3 regions of the Neorhizobium sp. T7_12 genome follow, and region 1 is predicted to be linked to each of the others. Evidence: predicted binding sites of a transcription regulator. Region 1 holds the regulator's gene; each other region holds the start of a gene.
What was found. Region 1 encodes HrcA, which represses chaperone genes, less so after heat shock. Its sites were predicted from a motif close to GTTAGCACTCNCNNNNNGNGAGTGCTAAC; they were not measured.

Region 1 (3,277 bases):
CCGCAACGGAAGAACACATGCCTATTGCCGGCACGCAGAACCTTTTCAAGCCCGAGAATGCCGCCGTAGAAGGTCTCGGCGGCATCGAGATCGTCAGCATAAAGTGCAGTTTCGAGAATGCCTTCGATCAAACAGCACCTCTTTCAGCGAGTGTCAGGCAATCGCCTGCTTCTGCATCGCCACCAGTTCCTGCGTGCCGTCCTGGGCCAGTGCCAAAAGCTTCAGGAATTCCTCCTGGCTGAAAGGCTTGCCCTCGGCCGTGCCCTGCACCTCGACAATGCCGCCGGTGCCGGTCATCACGAAATTCGCATCCGTTTCCGCAGCCGAATCCTCGATATAATCGAGGTCGATAACCGGCTGGCCGGCAAAGATGCCGCAGGAGATCGCCGCGACGTGATCCTTCAATACCTTCTCGACCTTGGTCATCGAGCGGGCTTCCATCCACTTCAGGCAGTCGTAGAGCGCAATCCAGCCACCGGTGATCGACGCCGTACGCGTGCCGCCATCCGCCTGGATGACGTCGCAGTCAATGGTGATCTGCTTTTCGCCGAGTGCTTCAAGATCTATGACGGCGCGCAAGGAGCGGCCGATCAGGCGCTGGATTTCCTGGGTGCGGCCGCCCTGCTTTCCGGCAGCGGCTTCGCGCTTCATGCGGTCGCCTGTGGCGCGCGGCAGCATGCCGTATTCGGCGGTGACCCAGCCCTTGCCGCTGTTGCGCAGCCACGGTGGCGTCTTTTCTTCGAGACTCGCAGTGCACAGCACATGCGTGTCGCCGAACTTGACGAGGCAGGAACCTTCGGCATGTTTGGAGAAATTGCGCTCGAACGAGACCTTGCGCATCTGGTTCAACTGTCTGCCTGAAGGCCGCATGCTTCACTCCCTGGATTTCTGTTTCCGCCTTCTACGGCCCCGGCCAAGCTTTTGCAAAGAAAAAGGCCTAAGACGCTCTGCGGGCGATTGATTATGCCCGTGGCGATTTTCCCTTTGGAGAAGGCGCGGCGAATGACTATATTTTGTCGAAAGAACAACGGAACGGTGAAGTTTTAGATGGGATTTTCGGCATCGACGGGTAGGGACAGCGGCTCTGTGCTCGATGACCGTTCGCGCGAAATTTTCCGCCGCATCGTGGAAAGCTATCTGGAGACCGGCGAACCGCTCGGCTCCCGGAATCTTTCCCGCCTGCTGCCCATATCGCTGTCGCCCGCGTCGGTGCGCAATGTGATGAGCGATCTCGAGGAACTCGGGCTCATCTACTCCCCGCATATCAGTGCCGGCCGCCTGCCGACCCAGTCCGGGCTTCGCTTTTTCGTCGATGCTTTCATGCAGGTCGGAGACCTCTCCGCCGAGGAGCGCGCCAATATCGACCGGCAGATCCGGCCTGCGGATCGCGATCAGCCGATGGAAAGCCTGATGGCGGAGGCGAGCCGCATGTTGTCAGGCGTCTCGCGCGGCGCCGGGATCGTCATTACCACCAAGAGCGACCCGGTCCTGAAGCACGTCGAGTTCATCCGCCTTGAGCCGACCAAGGCGCTCGCGGTGCTCGTCGGCGATCATAACCAGGTGGAAAACCGTGTCATCGAACTTCCGGTCGGCGTGACGTCGTCGCAGCTCACCGAGGCGGCCAATTTCCTCAACGCCCACCTCAGCGGCCAGACACTGCCGGAACTGCGCGGCCAGCTGAAGACACTCAAGGATCAGGTGCAGGGCGAGCTCCATGCGCTGTCGCAGGAACTGGTCGAGCGCGGTCTTGCGGTCTGGTCCGGCGACAGCGAGGAAGGCAAGCCGACCCAGCTCATCGTCCGCGGTCGGGCCAATCTGCTCGAAGGCCTAGCGGATGTGGCCGACCTCGATCGCCTGCGGTTGCTTTTCGACGATCTCGAAAAGAAGGACAGCCTGATCGAGATCCTCGATCTCGCCGAGAAGGGACCGGGCGTGCGAATCTTCATCGGCTCGGAAAACAAATTGTTCTCCCTGTCGGGCTCCTCGCTCATCGTGGCGCCCTATCGTGACGGCGAAGACCGGATCGTCGGTGCCGTCGGGGTCATCGGGCCGACGCGGCTCAACTATTCGCGCATCGTGCCGATGGTGGATTACACCGCACAGCTGCTTGCCAGGCTGTCGCGCTGAATTCGCGACCGAGCCGCCCCAACTTTCCCACCAAGCCTTGATTTTTTCACTTTAAACCTCGATATCGGGCACAAATCCAAGCCCGTAAATCCAAGCCAAGAATAACCGGAGACCGTCATGACCGACGAAACCAACAAGAACGGACCTGACGCAACTGCCGCGGAGAACACGGTTGAAGCTGTTGCATCTGCTCTTGAGGACGCGGCCAACCAGAAGAATGCCGAGGCGCCTGCCGCCGAACCGGATCCGCTGGAATTGCTGAAAGCCGAAAATAACGAGCTGCGCGACCGCTTTCTGCGGCTGGCGGCCGAAATGGACAACCTGCGCCGCCGCACCGAACGCGAAATCAAGGACGCTAAGTCCTATGCGGCGGCCGGTTTTGCCCGCGACATGCTCGCCGTTTCGGACAACCTGCGCCGGGCGCTGGATGCCGTGCCGACCGAAATGCGCGCCACGGCAGATGCCTCGCTGACCACGCTCCTGGAGGGCGTCGAGATGACCGAGCGCTCCATGCTATCGGCGCTGGAACGCCACGGCGTGAAGAAGATCGATGCGGAAGGCCAGAAGTTCGATCCGAACTTCCACCAGGCCATGTTCGAGATCCCGAACCCCGCTGTCCCGAACAATACCGTCGTTCAGGTCGTCCAGGCCGGCTTCACGATCGGCGAACGCGTGCTGCGGCCTGCCATGGTCGGTGTTGCAAAGGGCGGCCCGAAGGCGGAAGTCTCCGCGGAAGCCGCCGGCGAAAAGAACGCCTGACCTCTACGATTTGCCAGGCGGCCTCGCGCCGCCCGGCCTGTTTTGTCCGAGCGCCTACCAGGCCTCCGGTTCCCGCACCATGTGAATGATATTGGCGGGGCTGGTGATCCAGCCGCCTTTGAAGCCTTCCGGCAGCGGCTCGATCGCGTCGCAGCGCACGACGCCCGATTTTTCAAGATGCGCTGCCGCATCGTCGAAATCACCCGTAAACAATTCCAGCCATATCTCGGCCTGGCTCATCATCGGCGCCTCGTCGATCCAGAGCTTGTTCGGCCCGAGTTCGAAACCGATGGCGGGTGCCTTGTCGGTGATCTCCTTGAGGCCGATCGTGTCACGGTAGAATGCGATCGTCGCCTGATATTGATGCGACGGGACCTTCATGGCGATGTCG
Region 2 (3,277 bases), on a different contig from region 1:
CATGAACTGGCTGCCCGGCCAACAGTCGTCACATAGTCGCTGAGAACATGGCCGTTCAAACAGCCGGCGGAGGTTCAACCGCACCGGAAGGAATGATGCCGGCGAGCGCCTGATGAACCGTGACCTCCGAAAGAAGGTCCCCCGCTGCGTCGCAGACACGGATACTGCGAAGACCGAACTGCCCACCGCCGCGAAGGCAGTCTGCGGCGAGATCGCGGATGCCTCGGGTCGCCTCCGTGGTCGCAGCTTGAAGATCGGGAAGGTCCGAGCCGTCAGGATCATCGATCACGAGCGCAGACAAATAATTCAGGTGAAGGAAGAATTTCGGCATTCGAGTGCTCCAGGGTCGCGACTAGCTCCTCCCGCCAAAGCACATCGTTTGATAAGGATATGAATATATCTAGTATTTTAGAATTGTCTACGGGACTAAATACCCTCCGCACAGGACAAATACCTGCAGTTGGCGGACTTGGAGCGACGGATTGTCCGCTGGCGCACCAAACCACCGCGGTATTTGGAAGCTTGTATACTGCCGATATCGTCTGCTGAATTCTCAGGGCGCAGACGGCTGAGAGTGGCTACTCTTGCCCCAACACCGGCCAAGAGAACCATGACGGCAATTTCCCAAACATCCATGCGCAACAAGCTCCTCGCATCACTGCCAAGCGCCGACTTCGAGCAAGTCGAACGTCATTTGGAGCATATCGATCTGCCGCGCCGCACCCCATTGGGCATGCGCCATGAACAGATCGAACATGTCTATTTTCCGACAGACGGCATCGCGTCGATGGTTGCCGTTTCACCGGAAGGACAAAGGGCCGAAGCGGGCATATTCGGCAACGAAGGGTTCTTCCCGACGTCCGCGGCCATGGGAAGCAACGTCAATATCTTCGACTGCAACATGCAGGTGGCAGGTGAGGCTTACCGGATGACGCTTCCACAGTTCGTCAGCCTCCAACAGGAAAACAGGAACTTTGCAAAGCTCCTGTTGCGCGCCGTCGAAGCGTTCACGGCTCAGGTGGCCTATACCGCATTGTCCAACGCTGTCCATGGCGTAGATGAGCGACTGGCCCGCTGGTTGCTGATGTGCCACGACCGCTTGATGGGAAATGAAATCCCCCTTACCCACGATTTCATTTCGGTGATGCTGGCCGTGCGGCGCCCGAGCGTGACCAGTTCCTTGCACATCCTCGAGGGCAATTTGTTCATCCGCTCGCAGCGAGGGATGATCACCATCCGGGACAGGCCTGCAATGGAGGAGTTCGCCCACGACGCCTACGGTCCGCCCGAGGAGGACTACCGACGGCTGATGTCAGGGCTTTTCCAGGCCTTTTAAAGCAAAAGGGAAAAGGTCAAGTCTCAGTGCAGTTTGAACTCGCCTTCGACGCGACGCCACTCATTGGGCCCGATCAGGCGCTGGTGGGTATAACGAACGGAATGCAGCGGTCCGTCGAGATTGGCCTGCCAGAAATCCAGAAATTTCTGCATCTCGGGAAACCCCGGGGCCAGATCGTAATCCTGCCAGACATAGGTTTGCAGGACGGATTCGAAATCTGGAATGTGGTAGAGAATATGCGCCGTCGTAAGACCATAGCCGTTCAGCTGCCGCTCGAGATCCGATGAAAATTGCATGCTTCATCTCCGTTTAATGACAGTTCGAAACTTGGCCTGATTTTTTACAGACCTTCAACCGAATTCCAAACGCCGGGCTCTGATTTCTGTTCCTTATCAGCATGTTAGCAGCCGCTTCGACGAAGTGCTGATTTTTCGTCTTCGCCCTCTTGAAATTGAAAAATCGGAAAACCAGATCATTTCGCGCAAAATGCTCGTGAGAGGTTTTGCACCCGCCCGGACTGGTCATCCGGTCCGGGCGGGGGAACAACGTCATCATTGTTTGTCCATTGGAGGAAAACATGTCGTTCCGACCGCTTCATGATCGCATTCTCGTCCGCCGGGTCGAATCGGAAGAAAAGACCAAGGGTGGCATCATCATTCCCGACACTGCTAAGGAAAAGCCGCAGGAAGGCGAGGTCATCGCCGTCGGCCCTGGCGCCCGCAACGACGCCGGACAGGTCCAGGCACTCGACGTGAAGACTGGCGACCGCATCCTGTTCGGCAAGTGGTCCGGCACCGAGATCAAGATCAACGGCGAAGACCTGCTGATCATGAAGGAAAGCGACGTCATGGGCATCATCGAGGCCCGGGCCGAGCAGAAGAAGGCCGCCTGAGAACACCATCCATCAGTCAAGCAAGCTGCCTAATCGAGGAGTGAAAAATGGCTGCGAAAGAAGTCAAGTTCAACACCGATGCCCGTGAACGCATGTTGCGTGGGGTCGACATCCTGGCCAATGCCGTGAAGGTGACGCTCGGTCCGAAGGGCCGCAACGTCGTGATCGACAAGTCCTTCGGGGCACCCCGCATCACCAAGGACGGCGTATCGGTCGCCAAGGAAATCGAACTGGACGACAAGTTCGAAAACATGGGTGCGCAGATGCTGCGGGAAGTGGCATCGAAGACCAACGACCTGGCCGGCGACGGCACGACGACTGCGACCGTGCTTGCCCAGGCGATCGTCAGGGAGGGCGCAAAGGCCGTCGCTTCCGGCATGAACCCGATGGACCTGAAGCGCGGCATCGACCTTGCCGTCGATGCGGTCGTCAAGGAACTGAAGGCCAACGCCCGCAAGATCTCGAACAATTCCGAAATCGCCCAGGTGGGTACCATCTCGGCCAATGGCGATGCCGAAATCGGCCGGTATCTGGCTGAAGCCATGGAAAAAGTCGGCAACGAGGGCGTCATCACGGTTGAAGAAGCCAAGACCGCCGAAACCGAACTCGAAGTCGTCGAAGGCATGCAGTTCGATCGCGGTTATCTCAGCCCCTACTTCGTCACCAACCAGGACAAGATGCGGGTGGAACTCGAGGATCCCTATATCCTGATCCACGAAAAGAAGCTCTCCAACCTGCAATCCATGCTGCCGGTGCTCGAAGCCGTGGTTCAGTCCGGCAAGCCGCTGCTGATCATCGCTGAAGACGTCGAAGGCGAAGCGCTTGCGACGCTCGTCGTCAACAAGCTGCGTGGCGGCCTCAAGATCGCTGCCGTCAAGGCTCCGGGCTTCGGCGACCGCCGCAAGGCCATGCTCGAAGACATCGCCATCCTGACCGGCGGCACCGTCATCTCCGAAGACCTCGGCATCAAGCTCGAAAACGTCACGCTGAACATGTTGGGACGGGCCAAGAAGGTGGCGATCGAGAAGGAGAACACCACGATCATTGAC
Region 3 (3,277 bases), on a different contig from region 1:
ATGTGTACGAACGCATCAGCGCCGCCGTTGTCAGGCTGAATGAAGCCGAAGCCCTTGGTGGAATTGAACCATTTAACTGTGCCTGTGGTCATGATGATGAACCCTTTCAAAGCAAGATTGAGTGACCCCAGAGCCAAAGCCCTGCGGATAGTGATAGCGATTGATTTTGAAAGGGAAGTTCGTCAGGCGCGGTGCCAATCGCGCGGAAACCAAAGTTCAGCAAGCAAAAGATCGATAAACCGTAAATAGAGGCTATCTGCCCGTGAGTCAACTTTTAGTTTGGACGTCTCGGTGAATTTGCGTCCCGGCACAGCAAAAGGGCTCTCACAGGTGGACCTCAGCCCGCTCGGCTGGGCGCAGAACTGCCGCAGCAACGGACTGCTCTGTGGTTGGCCTGTCCATACTCCTTGCCTGCTGGCGCAGGACCGCCATATAAGGCGCGATGACGTCTGATTCAAAGATATTTGTCGGCCTACGGTCGATCCGCAAAAAACCGGCTCCGCACCACGAACCCAACCATCCGAAATGCCAGTGGGACGGATGCGAAAAGGGTGGCACTCATCGCGCTCCTGTCGGGCGGGATGCCGAAGGGCTTTATCTGCTGTTCTGTCCTGAGCATGTAAAGGAATATGGCAAAGGTTATAACTTTGCGCCAAACCTCTCCGACCCGTTGATCGCGCGCTATCAGAGGGAAGCGGCAAGCGGCAGCCGCCCGACCTGGGGCACCGGTATCAAAAAAGCCTCGGAGATGCCGCTCCCCTCCATGGCCCGCTCCGGTTCCGCAAAGGCGACGAACGCACGCAAAAGCGCTGCACAACGCCAGGCCGCAAACGTGGATCTTCAGCGACGCAAGCTCAAGGTACTGGAAGCCAAGGCTTTCGAGACGCTTGGCCTTTCACCGGATGCAACGCCGGAGGAGATCAGAAGCCGCTACAAGCAAAGGCTCAAGATGCATCATCCGGACGCGAACCATGGAGAGCGCAACTCGGAGGATCAGCTTCAGGCGTCGATCGACGCCCATAAGATCCTCAAGCTCAACGGCTTTTGCTAAATACGCGGCGGCGACCCGCTGGCGGTCTCGATGTCGGCCGCCCGTCCCCTGGCGAAGAGAGCCAGCGTCGCCGCCGATGCCGGATCACCACCAAGGCACGAATGGCGCTAGCACTCCTGGCATAAGAGTGCTAAGGATATCCGATCGGGAACCCGCCATTGGGCTGCGCTCTCGCTAAGGAACCCAAAATGAACAATACCAATTTTCGGCCGTTGCACGACCGTGTCGTCGTGCGCCGTATCGAGGCTGAAGCCAAGACCAAGGGCGGCATCATCATTCCCGACACCGCCAAGGAAAAACCGCAGGAAGGCGAGATCGTCGCCGTCGGCACCGGCACCCGCGACGAGAGCGGCAAGATCGTTCCCCTCGATGTCAAGGCAGGCGATCGCATCCTGTTCGGCAAGTGGTCCGGCACCGAGATCAAGTTCAATGGCGAAGACCTGTTGATCATGAAGGAAGCAGACGTCATGGGCGTCATCGCCTGATCTTCGGCCGCTTCCTTATTTCCTTTTGACGAAGACCATGGGGCCAACGGCCCGGGAGTTTTTCCATGTCTGCCAAACAGATCAAATTCGGCCGTGATGCACGCGAGAAGCTGCTGCGCGGCGTCGATATTCTCGCCGACGCAGTGAAGGTGACGCTCGGTCCGAAGGGCCGCAACGTCGTGATCGACAAATCCTACGGCGCACCGCGGATCACCAAGGACGGCGTTACCGTCGCCAAGGAGATCGAACTTGACGACAAGTTCGAGAACATGGGTGCCCAGATGGTCCGCGAAGTTGCTTCGAAGACCAACGACATCGCCGGCGACGGCACCACGACCGCGACCGTTCTTGCCCAGGCGATCGTTCGCGAAGGCGGCAAGGCCGTTGCAGCCGGCATGAACCCGATGGACCTGAAGCGCGGCATCGACCTCGCCGTTACCGCCGTCGTGAAGGACCTGCTTGCCAAGGCCAAGAAGATCAACACCTCGGAAGAGATTGCCCAGGTCGGCACCATCTCGGCCAATGGCGAGAAGGAAATAGGCCAGTATATCGCCGACGCGATGCAGAAGGTCGGCAACGAAGGCGTGATTACCGTCGAAGAAGCCAAGACCGCCGAAACCGAACTCGAAGTCGTCGAAGGCATGCAGTTCGACCGCGGCTACCTGTCGCCCTACTTCGTCACCAATGCCGAAAAGATGGTGGCTGAGCTGGAAGATGCCTACGTGCTGCTGCACGAAAAGAAGCTCTCCAACCTGCAGGCCATGCTTCCTATCCTGGAAGCCGTCGTCCAGAGCGGCAAGCCGTTGCTGATCATTTCCGAGGACGTCGAAGGCGAAGCCCTTGCGACGCTCGTCGTCAACAAGCTGCGTGGCGGCCTCAAGATCGCTGCCGTCAAGGCTCCGGGCTTCGGCGACCGCCGCAAGGCCATGCTGGAGGATCTTGCGATCCTGACCGGCGGCACCGTGATCTCCGAAGACCTCGGCATCAAGCTCGAGAACGTCACGCTCGAGATGCTCGGCCGCGCCAAGAAGGTCTCGATTACCAAGGAGAACACCACCGTCGTCGATGGTGCAGGCACCAAGGCGGATATTGACGGGCGCATCGCCCAGATCAAGGCTCAGATCGAGGAAACCACTTCCGACTACGACCGTGAGAAGCTGCAGGAACGTCTGGCCAAGCTCGCTGGCGGCGTTGCCGTGATCCGCGTCGGCGGCTCGACGGAAATCGAAGTCAAGGAAAAGAAGGACCGCATCGACGACGCCCTCAATGCAACGCGTGCAGCGGTCGAAGAAGGAATCGTGCCTGGCGGCGGCACGGCCCTGCTTCGCGCCTCGATCGTTCTCGACATCAAGGGCGAGAATGACGATCAGAATGCCGGGATCAGCATCATCCGCAAGGCCTTGCAGTCCCTGGTTCGCCAGATTGCCGAGAATGCCGGTGGCGAAGGCTCGATCGTGGTCGGCAAGATCCTGGAAAGCGATACCGACAACTTCGGTTATAACGCCCAGACCGGCGAATTTGGCGACATGATCACCATGGGCATCGTCGATCCGGTCAAGGTCGTTCGCACGGCCCTGCAGAACGCGGCTTCGGTTGCCGGCCTGCTGGTGACGACGGAAGCCATGATTGCCGACCTGCCCAAGAAGGATGCTGCTGGCGGCATGCCTGACATGGGCGGCATGGGCGGCATGATGTAAACGGGTTCCCATCGGGAACTCGATCACGTCTTCTGCTATGAAGG

Region 2: the regulator HrcA is predicted to act here: its motif matches at 1,736-1,764, upstream of groES (co-chaperone GroES).
Region 3: the regulator HrcA is predicted to act here: its motif matches at 1,158-1,186, upstream of groES (co-chaperone GroES).

What each region holds. Positions count from the first base shown of each region.
Region 1 covers NZ_PVBK01000015.1:103,742-107,018, reverse strand. Annotated here, with positions in the region: gene C5J26_RS24935 (VOC family protein) at 1-131, opposite strand, end outside; gene rph (ribonuclease PH) at 154-870, opposite strand; gene hrcA (heat-inducible transcriptional repressor HrcA) at 1,048-2,127, shown strand; gene grpE (nucleotide exchange factor GrpE) at 2,245-2,886, shown strand; gene C5J26_RS24915 (VOC family protein) at 2,941-3,277, opposite strand, start outside.
Region 2 covers NZ_PVBK01000003.1:494,010-497,286, reverse strand. Annotated here, with positions in the region: gene C5J26_RS11305 (hypothetical protein) at 56-331, opposite strand; gene C5J26_RS11300 (Crp/Fnr family transcriptional regulator) at 611-1,336, shown strand; gene C5J26_RS11295 (usg protein) at 1,360-1,632, opposite strand; gene groES (co-chaperone GroES) at 1,914-2,228, shown strand; gene groL (chaperonin GroEL) at 2,276-3,277, shown strand, end outside.
Region 3 covers NZ_PVBK01000006.1:282,639-285,915, reverse strand. Annotated here, with positions in the region: gene C5J26_RS16510 (cold-shock protein) at 1-92, opposite strand, end outside; gene C5J26_RS16505 (J domain-containing protein) at 443-1,051, shown strand; gene groES (co-chaperone GroES) at 1,240-1,536, shown strand; gene groL (chaperonin GroEL) at 1,602-3,233, shown strand.